Regions from separate parts of the Micromonospora sp. C97 genome, predicted to be linked through region 2. Evidence: riboswitches for the same ligand, from Rfam matches in the RefSeq annotation. Region 2 holds a riboswitch; the other holds the start of a gene.

Region 1 (5,244 bases), on a different contig from region 2:
CCTGGAGGTGCGCGACTTCACAGTGCCCCGGGGCCAGCCCAGCGTCGCCACCGTCTCCTCCTCGCTGAGATCGAGGAAGAACCGGCAGACGATCACCTCGCGGTCGCGTACCGGCAGTTGCCGTAGGGCCCGCACCAGCGACGCCCGGCGCTCCCCGGCGAGGACCGCGCCGACAGCGTCGTCCTCGGCGACCTCGGACGTGGGGTCCGCTGCCGCCGCCCGCAGCACGAGCCCGTCGCGCCGGCCCCGGGAGCGGTGCAGGTTGCGGGTCTCGTTGGCGACGATCGCCAGCAGCCACGACCGGAAGGACGCCTCGCCCCGGTAACGGGACAGCTTCCGGTACGCCTTCACGAACGCCTCCTGGATGACGTCCTCGGAGTCCGAGCCGGCACCGAGCAGCACCGCCGTCCGGTACGCGGACGCGGTGTGCCGGGTGACCAGGAGGTCGTACGCCTCCAGGTCACCGGCGCGAGCACGGGTGACGAGCGCCTCGTCGTCCAGGGCAGCCTCCGTTCGCATCACCCACATGACACCGCCCACCCGCCGCGGGTTCCACAGGGATTTCCGACCCGGATCAGCTCTCTCCCACCGGGCGTGCAGCCTATTGCCAGGAATCGGTGCTGCACTGGAGGGGCGTCGAGGAGAGGGGCGGGGCATGAGCTGGTTCAGTCGCCGGTCACGGGGTGCCGAGACGACCCCGACGAAGCTGGACCGGGAGGCGAACCGCGACGACCTCGCGGCGCTGGAGGCGTTCGTCGCCAGCCGGCGCGGGGTGGAGTTCTACCTGGAGCCGGAGACGACCGCCACGGACACCACGGTCGTGGCGATCGCCCACGACGGCGAGTGGATCCGTCGTCGTACCGGAACGCCCCGCGCGGCCGGGGCCATCGCCCGCAAGCACGCGGTGCCGTTGTACGAGGCGGCGCGCACCGGCTACCCGGAGCGGATGCGGGCGTGGAGTCGGGCCCACCCGGAACGTCACGCCCGCTGAGGTCAGGCGGCCTCGACGGCTGACCGGGCCTGCTCAGCCGTCATCGGCTCGGCGTGGCTGGAGACGTACCACAGGTAGTCGTCCCAGAGCAGTCGGCGGACCAGGTCCAGGTCGGGGCCGTCGTCGGGTCGGCGCAGGTGTGCCGGCGGCGGGTAGAAGCAGTCGCCGAGCAGCATGACGCCCGAGTCCGGCACCAGCACGACCGTCGAATCTGGGGCGTGGCCGCCGCCGACGTGCCGTAACCCGACGCCCACCGACAACTCGTCGACATCGGTGAAGGTCCGGGTTGGCGGCAGGATGGTGAAGTCCGCCCAGGAATCCATCGCACGGGCTCGCGCCCGGAAGCTCGGGCCGAGGCGGGGGTCGGCGCGTACCCGCTCGTCCAGATAGTGGTGACTCCAGGGCCGGGCAGCCTCAGCGCGTAGCAGCGGCACCGCCGTCTCGTGTCCGACGATCTCCACGCCGGGCCAGGCGCAAGCGCCCCAGACGTGGTCCCAGTGGTGGTGGGTGTAGACCAGCCAGCGGGGCCGTGGCAGCCCGGCTGCGGCGAGCGCGGCCTGGATCGCGCGGGCGTGCGTGGGGCTCTGCCCGGCGTCGATCATCACACTGCCGCGCTCGTCGGCCACGACGGCGACGCCGGCCTGGACCGCCTCGGGGTCGGGGTCGCCTGGACAGACCCAGACACGGCCGGCCAGGTGGTGGAACTGTGGGACGGCCATGGTGATCGATCTCCGACATTGATCGCGGTTCGCCGCTGTGGCGGTGCCGATCCTAGGTCAGCACGCCGTCGGGCACCGTCCTGCCGGACGATCGGCGCAGGCCAGGATGGGTTCGGCGGTCCTTTGCTCTGCTGCTCTGTACGCACCGGCGACGCCCCGTGCCTGGTGCACATAGGGCAGCAGAGCAAAGGGCGTCGCGCATCGATCTGGGGCGTCGCGAGGCGCGGAGCCGCATTCACGCCGATCGGCGAGGCTCGATCGGTGGTGTCCGCCTGGTGGGGCTGGACTGGCGTTGACCGGCGGCGCGGGGGTGTGGCAGCATTCGCAGCCTGACGGCAGTGAAGGAAGTCGGTGCGAATCCGACGCGGTCCCGCCACTGTCACCGGGGAGCGATCCCCCCTCGTGAGTCACGGCCGTGTGTCTGCGGTTGGAAGGCCGGGGGAGAGCGTCGATCCGGAAGCCAGGATACTTCGGCCGTCGGGACGTACCCCAGGGCGTGGACACCCGAGGAGGACCCGATGACGCATGGCGTCTCTGTGACCGACGATCACCGTCGCGAACCGAGCGGCGGACGCCCCGCCGCGCCCCGCCCCGGCCGCACTGACGCGCCGGCATCCGCACGCTCCCGCGCCGTTCACCGCTGAGTTCCCCACCGCGCCACCCGTCGCCGTCGGCCCCGCGCCGGTGAGCCGCCCGGGTCGCGGTGCCTGCTGAACCCCGCGCCCATCCCACGTCGCCAGCTCGCATCGGCGAGCGCGTCGACGTTACTTTCCGGAGCCTGCCGTGCGCATCCTGCTGCTCTCCACCGCCGACACCGACCTGCTGGCCGCCCGCGCCAGCGGCGCCGACTACCGGTTGGCCAACCCCGCGCGGGTCACCGTCGACGAGGTGCCCGCCCTGCTCGACGGGGTCGCCCTCGTCGTCGTACGCCTGCTCGGCGGTCGGCAGGCGTGGCCGGACGGCCTCGCCGCGGTGCTCGCGACCGGCGTGCCGACGGTGGTGCTCGGCGGCGAGGCGACACCCGACGCGGAGCTGATGGCCAGCTCCACCGTGCCGTCCGGTGTCGCGACCCAGGCGCTGGCGTACCTGGTCGAGGGCGGCCCGGACAACCTGGGGCAGTTGGCGCGGTTCCTCTCCGACACGGTGCTGCTCACCGGTGAGGGGTTCGCCCCGCCCGCGCGCACCCCGGCGTACGGGGTGCACGGCGCGCACCTGGCCGACCCGTACCGGCCCACAGTGGGGATCGTCTTCTACCGGGCACACGCGTTGGCCGGCAACACCGGCTTCATCGACGTGCTGGTCGAGGCGGTCCGGGCGGCCGGCGGCAACCCGCTGCCGATCTTCTGCGGCTCCCTGCGCGGGCTGACCGCCGACGCCGGCCCGCTCGGGCTCTTCGCCCGCTGTGACGCGCTGCTGGTCACCGTGCTCGCGGCTGGCGGTGCGGTCGCCGCCGACGCCTCCGGCGGCGGCGACGAGGACGCCTGGGACGTCGGCGTCCTGGCCGCCCTGGACGTGCCGATCATCCAGGCGCTCTGTCTCACCAGCACCCGGGCGCAGTGGGCCGACAGCGACGCCGGGCTGTCCCCGTTGGACGCCGCCATGCAGGTGGCCATCCCCGAGTTCGACGGCCGGATCGTCACCGTGCCGTTCTCGTTCAAGCAGATCGACGCCGACGGGCTCTCGGTCTACGCCGCCGACCCCGAGCGGGCCGCCCGGGTCGCCGGGATCGCGGTGCGCCACGCCCGGCTGCGGTACGTGCCGGCCGCCGACAAGCGCGTCGCCGTGGTGCTCAGCTCGTACCCGACGAAGCACTCCCGGGTCGGCAACGCGGTCGGCCTGGACACCCCGGCGTCGGCGGTCCGGTTGTTCGCCGCGCTCGCGGACGCCGGCTACCACCTGGGCGACGGCCCGGTGCCCACCGACGGCGACGCGCTGATCCACGCGCTGATCGCCGCCGGTGGCCACGACGTGGAGTGGCTCACCCCCGAGCAGTTGGCCGGCGCCGAGGCCCGGATACCGGGGCAGACGTACCGGCGTTGGTTCGACCAGGTCCCGGCCGAGCTGCGGGAGCGGATCAGGGAACACTGGGGTGAGCCGCCCGGCGAGCTGTACACCGACGGCGACGACATCGTGCTCGCCGGGCTGCGCTTCGGCAACGTGGTGCTGCTGATCCAGCCGCCGCGCGGCTTCGGGGAGAACCCGATCGCGATCTACCACGACCCGGACCTGCCGCCGAGTCACCACTACCTGGCCGCGTACCGCTGGTTGACCGCGCCGGTCGCGGACGGCGGCTTCGGCGCGGACGCCGTGGTGCACCTGGGCAAGCACGGCACCCTGGAGTGGCTGCCCGGCAAGGGCCTCGGCCTGGCCGCCAACTGCGCGCCCGACGCGGTCCTCGGCGACCTGCCGCTGGTGTACCCGTTCATCGTCAACGACCCCGGTGAGGGCACCCAGGCCAAGCGGCGGGCGCACGCCGTGGTCGTCGACCACCTGGTCCCGCCGATGGCCCGCGCCGAGACCTACGGCGACCTGGCCAAACTGGAGCAACTGCTCGACGAGTACGCCACCGTGCAGGCCCTCGACCCGGCCAAGGTGCCCACCGTGCGGGCCCAGATCTGGGACCTGGTGCGCGCCGCCGAGCTGCACCACGACCTGCACGCCGAGGCGATGCCCGACCCGGACGACTTCGACGACTTCGTGCTGCACCTCGACGGGTACCTCTGCGAGGTCAAGGACGTGCAGATCCGCGACGGGCTGCACATCCTCGCCGACGCGCCCACCGGCGAGGCACTGGTCAACCTGGTCCTGGCGGTGCTGCGCGCCCCGCAGATCTGGGGCGGCGCCCGCGCGCTGCCCGGTCTGCGGCAGGCCCTGGCCGCCGCGTACTCCCTCGACGAGCAGGAACTGCTCGCGACGCCGGGACAGCGACTGGCGCTGCCCACGGCGCTCACCGACGTGGTGGACGGGCCGGCCGGCACCGCCGCCGACGCGATCGACCTCATCGAAGCGCTCGCGCGGCGGTTGGTCGTCGGCATGGAGGCCCAGGGCTGGGCGGTGGACGCCGCCGACGCCGTGGTGGCGGAGGCGACCGGGCGACCGATCCCGGACGCCGCCGCGGTGCTGCGCTTCGCCGCCACCGAGCTGGTGCCCCGCCTGGACCGGACCACCGACGAGCTGACCCACACCCTCGGCGCGCTCGACGGGAGGTTCGTGCCGCCCGGCCCGTCCGGCTCACCCACCCGGGGCCTGGTCAACGTGCTGCCCACCGGCCGCAACTTCTACTCCGTCGACCCGAAGGCCATCCCCAGCCGCAACGCCTGGGACGTCGGGGTGGCCCTCGCCGACTCGCTGCTGGCCCGGCACCTCGCCGACACCGGCGGGTACCCCCGGTCGGTCGGGTTGACAGTGTGGGGCACCAGCGCCATGCGGACCCAGGGTGACGACATCGCCGAGGTGCTCGCGTTGCTGGGCTGCCGGCCGGTCTGGGACGAGCGGTCCCGGCGGGTCACCGGCATCGCTGTGGTGCCGACCGCC
Region 2 (5,244 bases):
CAGGCGTACAGGTACATCGAGGAGAGCTTGCCGATGGTCGGTGCGGCCAGAAACAGGTTCAGCGACTGGGACTGGTCGATGAACGGGGCGCGGGCGGCGGCCAGGTCGATCAACGCCCGCTGCGGCAGCTCCCACGCGGTGCGGAACAACTCCCGTACGCCAGCCGGCAGCTCGGCGATGTCCTGCACCGACCCCTCGGCCCGCTTGATCGCCGAACGGATCCGCTCGGTCCACAGACCGCGGGCCTTCAGCTCGCGTACCAGAGCGGTGTTGACCTGGAGGAACTCCCCCGACAGGGTTTCGCGCTTGAACAGGTTGGACACCTGCGGCTCGATGCACTCGTAGCACCCGGCGATCGAGGCGATGGTCGCGGTCGGCGCGACCGCCACCAGCAGTGAGTTACGCAGCCCGTGCGCCTCGACCCGCTCGCGCAGGGCATCCCAGCGGGCCGTCTGCGTACCCTCGACACCCCACAGGTCGGGCTGGAGCTGGCCCCGCGCGGCCCGGGTCTGCGGGTACGCCGGGTGCGCGCCGAAGTCGCGGGCCAGGTCGGCGGAGGTCTCCAGCGCGGTCAGGTACAGCTCCTCGCTGATCCGGGTGGACAGTTCCCGGGCGGCCGGCGAGTCGAAGGGCAGCCGCAGTGCGAAGAAGACGTCCTGCAGGCCCATCAGCCCGAGCCCGACCGGCCGCCAGCGGGGGTTGCTCGCCGCCGCCTGCGCGGTCGGGTAGTAGTTGATGTCGATGACCCGGTCGAGGAAGGTCACCGCGGTCCGCACCGTGGCGCGCAGCCGCTCCCAGTCGATGCCGCCGTCGCCGAGGTGGGCGGCGAGGTTCACCGAGCCCAGGTTGCACACGGCGGTCTCGGCGTCGCTGGACACCTCGACGATCTCGGTGCAGAGGTTGGACAGGTGCACCACGTTGCCCGGCTCGGCGGTCTGGTTGCACAGCCGGTTCGACGCGTCCTTGAAGGTCATCCAGCCGTTGCCGGTCTGGGCCAGGGTGCGCATCATCGTGCCGTACAGCTCCCGCGCCGGGACCTGCCGCACGTACCGGCCCTGCGCCTCGGCCTCCCGGTACGCGGCGTCGAACCGCTCCCCCCACAGGTCGGGCAGCTCGGGCACCTCGTGCGGGTCGAACAGCGACCACACCTCGTCGGCCTCGACCCGGCGCATGAACTCGTCCGGGATCCAGTTGGCCAGGTTCAGGTTGTGGGTGCGCCGGGCATCCTCGCCGGTGTTGTCCCGCAGGTGCAGGAACTCCTCGATGTCCGGGTGCCACGGCTCCAGGTAGACGCAGGCCGCGCCCTTGCGCCGGCCGCCCTGGTTGACCGCCGCCACGCTCGCGTCCAGGGTGCGCAGCCACGGCACGATCCCGTTGGACTGCCCGTTGGTGCCCCGGATCAGCGCGCCGCGGGAGCGGACCCGGGAGTACGCGATGCCGATGCCACCGGCGAACTTGGACAGGTTGGCGACCTGGGCGTACCGGGCGTAGATCGAGTCCAACTCGTCGAGCGGGGAGTCGACCAGGTAGCAGGAGGACATCTGGGTGTGCCGGGTCCCGGAGTTGAACAGGGTCGGTGAGCTGGGCAGGTAGGCCAGGCTGGACATCAGTCGGTAGAAGCCGACCGCCTCGTCCGCCGTACGGGACAGGCCGCAGGCCACCCGCAGCAGCCAGTACTGCGGGGTCTCCAGCACCAGTCGGCTGGTGGGGTGGCGCAGCAGGTACCTGTCGTACACGGTGCGCAGGCCGAAGTACTCGAACCGGCGGTCGCCGTCCGGGTCGACGGCGGCATCGAGGGTCGTGGCGTGTGCGGCGACGAACACGGCGGTGTCGTCACCGATCAGACCCTCGGCGTGGCTGACCCGGATCGCCGCGCTGAACGAGGTGATGCCCTGCCGGCGTACCTCCTTGTCGACGTAGCCGGCCAGCAGCCGCGCGGCAAGGCGGGAGTACTGCGGCTCCTCACCGATCATCTCAGCGGCGGTCTGGATGGAGAGCCGGTCCAGTTCGGCGGTGGTGGCGCCGTCGTAGAGGCCGCTGATGGTGCGGGTGGCCACCCGCATCGGGTCGACGTCGGTCAGGTCGTCGGCCCACCGCTCCACCGCCCGGACGATCTTGTTCACGTCCACGGGTTCGGTCGCGCCGTCGCGCTTGCGGACCCGCATGGGCGTCCGCCGCGCGGGCGTGTCGGCGCCGGCCGGGACTACCTGGGTGACTGTCACCACTCGCTCCTCGGAGTTCGAGACCTGGTGGCCCGGACGCGAGGAGACAGACACCGACGGACGCCACGCCGGCGCGGCGTGGGATCAGGTGGCGTCAGCCGTCCCACGCGGCCTCGGACCGCCGCGCACCCGGGTTCGGGTACGCGGCGCGCTGGCAGGTCTTCGGACTCGCGGGCACTACCGGGCTCGCCGGTCTCCTAGTGGCCGTCGCTTCCCAGGCCGATGGGTGGCCCAGTGCTGATGACGGCGGTCGTTCCCACTCACCGCTGCGGGACAGTCCCGGATTTCCACCGGGTTCCCTGTTGCCTCGACCGCGCCGGATGAGCGGCCGAACCAGCTGCGCTCGACACCATATATAGGGACGGAGCCGTTGTCACACCCCACATGTCGGTTTCGGGCGTGTCGGCGGCCAGCGCGGTGACCACCGTCACCACCCGGACCGCGCGCGCCACGCCGCAGGGCGCCGGCAACGGAGGCACCATTCTCCGCGCCGGTGTCGACAGTGGCCAGTGGGTCGACAGCCGACACAAACATCATATGTCTGGGTGTCCCTAGTGATCGACAACGTTGACGCGCTCAACGAGCCGTCCGTATACTCCCAGTGATCATCTGATCTTTAGCCTAGCCGGGCGAGGAGCGCATGCCGCAGATCACTGCCGTCACCGTCGAGGACGTCCGCTTCCCCACCTCCCTGACCGCTGACGGGTCAGACGCCATGAACAAGGACGGCGACTACTCGGCGGCCTACGTCGTGCTGCACACCGACGGCGTCGACGGCGCGGGCGCGCCGCTCGCGGGGCACGGGCTGACCTTCACCATCGGCCGTGGCAACGACATCGTCGCGGCGGCGGCGGTCCACCAGGCACAGCGCCTCGTGGGCCTGGACGTGGCGACGATGGCGGCGGACATGGGCGCTGTCTACCGCCTCCTGACCTCCGACTCGCAGCTGCGCTGGCTCGGCCCCGAGAAGGGCGTCGTCCACCTGTCGCTGGCGGCCGTGCTGAACGCGTCGTGGGACCTGGCCGCCCGGGTCGCCGACAAGCCACTGTGGCGACTGCTCGTCGACATGTCCCCCGAGCAACTCGTCGACATCGCGGACCTGCGCTACCTCTCCGACGCCCTGACCCGGGACGAGGCGCTGGCCATCCTGCGCGCCAAGGAGAGCACGAAGGCCGCCCGCCTCGCCGAACTCGACCGGACCGGCTACCCCGCCTACACCACCTCGGCGGGCTGGCTCGGCTACGGCGACGACAAGCTGCGCCGGCTGTGCCAGGAGGCGGTGGACAGCGGCTACGGCTACGTCAAGCTCAAGGTCGGCGCCAACCTCGACGACGACATCCGCCGCTGCGCGATCGCCCGGGAGATCCTCGGCCCGGACCGCAACCTGATGATCGACGCCAACCAGGTGTGGGATGTCGGCCAGGCCATCGAGTGGGTCAGCGCCCTCGCCCGGTTCAAGCCGCTCTGGATCGAGGAGCCGACCAGCCCCGACGACATCCTCGGCCACGCCGCCGTCCGCCGTGCCGTCGCTCCGATCGGCGTGGCCACCGGCGAGCACTGCCACAACCGGGTGATGTTCAAGCAGCTGTTCCAGGCCGAGGCCATCGATTTCTGCCAGCTCGACACCGGCAGGTTGGCCAGCATCAACGAGATCGTCGCCGTGCTGCTGCTCGCCGCGAAGTTCGACATCCCGGTGTGCCCCCACGCCGGCGGAGTCGGGCTGTGCGAGATGGTCCAACACGTCTCGGTGCTCGACTACGTGGCGATCTCGGGGGATCTCACCAACCGGGTCACCGAGTTCGTCGACCACCTGCACGAACACTTCACCGACCCGTGCATCATCCGTGACACCGGCTCGGGAAGCGGATACGTCCTGCCCAGCCAGCCCGGCTACTCCACCCGGATGCGTCAGGAGTCGGTCACGCTCTACCGGTTTCCCGACGGCCACTACTGGGCCGCGGCAGACCCGACTACCGTGTCATCTCCGGAGGCGTACGTGATCGCGGGTGGACAGGCCACCCCCGTCGGCCGCTAGGGGAAGCATGTCTCGCACAGACGAAGTGGTCAACGGCATCAAACGGATGATCCTCGAAGGGCAGTTCAGGCCCGGTGACCGGCTGCCCGTCGAGAAGGACCTCGCCGAGTCGCTCGGCGTCTCACGGGGCTCGCTGCGCGAGGGGATGTCCGCGCTGTCGATCCTCGGCATCGTCAACATCCGCCAGGGCGACGGCACCTACGTCACCAACCTCGACGCCCCGCAACTGCTGGCCCCGATGGGTTTCGTGGTCGACTTCCAGGGCCAGGGCGACCCGCGGCACATCCACACCGTCCGGCGACTGCTGGAGTGCGAGGCCGCCCGCTTGGCGGCCACCAGGATCACCGACGAGGCGTTGGCTCAGGCGGGGGACCTGCTCGACGAGGCGGCCCGGCTGGTCGGCCAGTCGCCGCAGGACCACGAGCGGATCATGGAGATCGACATCGCCTTCCACCGGATCATCGCGGTGCACGCCGAGAATCCGGTGCTCGTCGGCCTGATCGAGGCCTTCGCCGGGCGCACGATCCGCGGCCGGCTCTGGCGCAGCCTGCACGAGGAGGGCGCGGACCTGCGGACCCACGACGAACATGTGGCGATCCTGAAGGCCCTCGTGGCGCGCGACCCGGAGCGGGCCCGCACCCGGATGGCCAACCACCTGATCGGTGTGGAGGAGTCGTTGCAGGGGTTGCCCGACGACGCCGACGCGAACATCGAGACGGCCCGCTCGTGACCGCTCACGACTGCACGTCGAGCAGCCCTTCGTCGTACAGGGCCGCCCAGAGCTGATCGGGGACGTCGACGTCGGCTCGGCGCAGGGTCTCGGTCACCTGGGCCTCGTCACGCATGCCGACCACCGTCGACACCACGGCCGGGTGGCGACGGACGAACGCCAACGCCGCCTGGGGCAACGTGACGCCGTACGCCTGGCAGACCCGCGCTATCCGACGGGCCTGGTCGATCACCTCCGCCGGCGCCTGCCGGTAGTCG

The links. A riboswitch is a leader RNA that binds a small molecule or an ion and turns the genes downstream of it on or off. The one in region 2 is predicted to bind cobalamin.
Region 1: it holds a riboswitch for cobalamin, as region 2 does, so the genes downstream of both, cobN (cobaltochelatase subunit CobN) here and KBX26_RS31005 (ribonucleoside-diphosphate reductase subunit alpha) in region 2, are expected to answer to the same signal.

What each region holds. Positions count from the first base shown of each region.
Region 1 is NZ_JAGPXU010000014.1:80,150-85,393, forward strand. Features, by position in the region: gene KBX26_RS19560 (RNA polymerase sigma factor) at 1-519, opposite strand, end outside; gene KBX26_RS19565 (hypothetical protein) at 656-991, shown strand; gene KBX26_RS19570 (MBL fold metallo-hydrolase) at 994-1,710, opposite strand; cobalamin riboswitch at 2,052-2,181, shown strand; gene cobN (cobaltochelatase subunit CobN) at 2,494-5,244, shown strand, end outside.
Region 2 is NZ_JAGPXU010000043.1:7,394-12,637, reverse strand. Features, by position in the region: gene KBX26_RS31005 (ribonucleoside-diphosphate reductase subunit alpha) at 1-2,165, opposite strand, end outside; cobalamin riboswitch at 2,358-2,575, opposite strand; gene KBX26_RS31000 (enolase C-terminal domain-like protein) at 2,863-4,257, shown strand; gene KBX26_RS30995 (FadR/GntR family transcriptional regulator) at 4,265-4,987, shown strand; gene KBX26_RS30990 (aldo/keto reductase) at 4,992-5,244, opposite strand, start outside.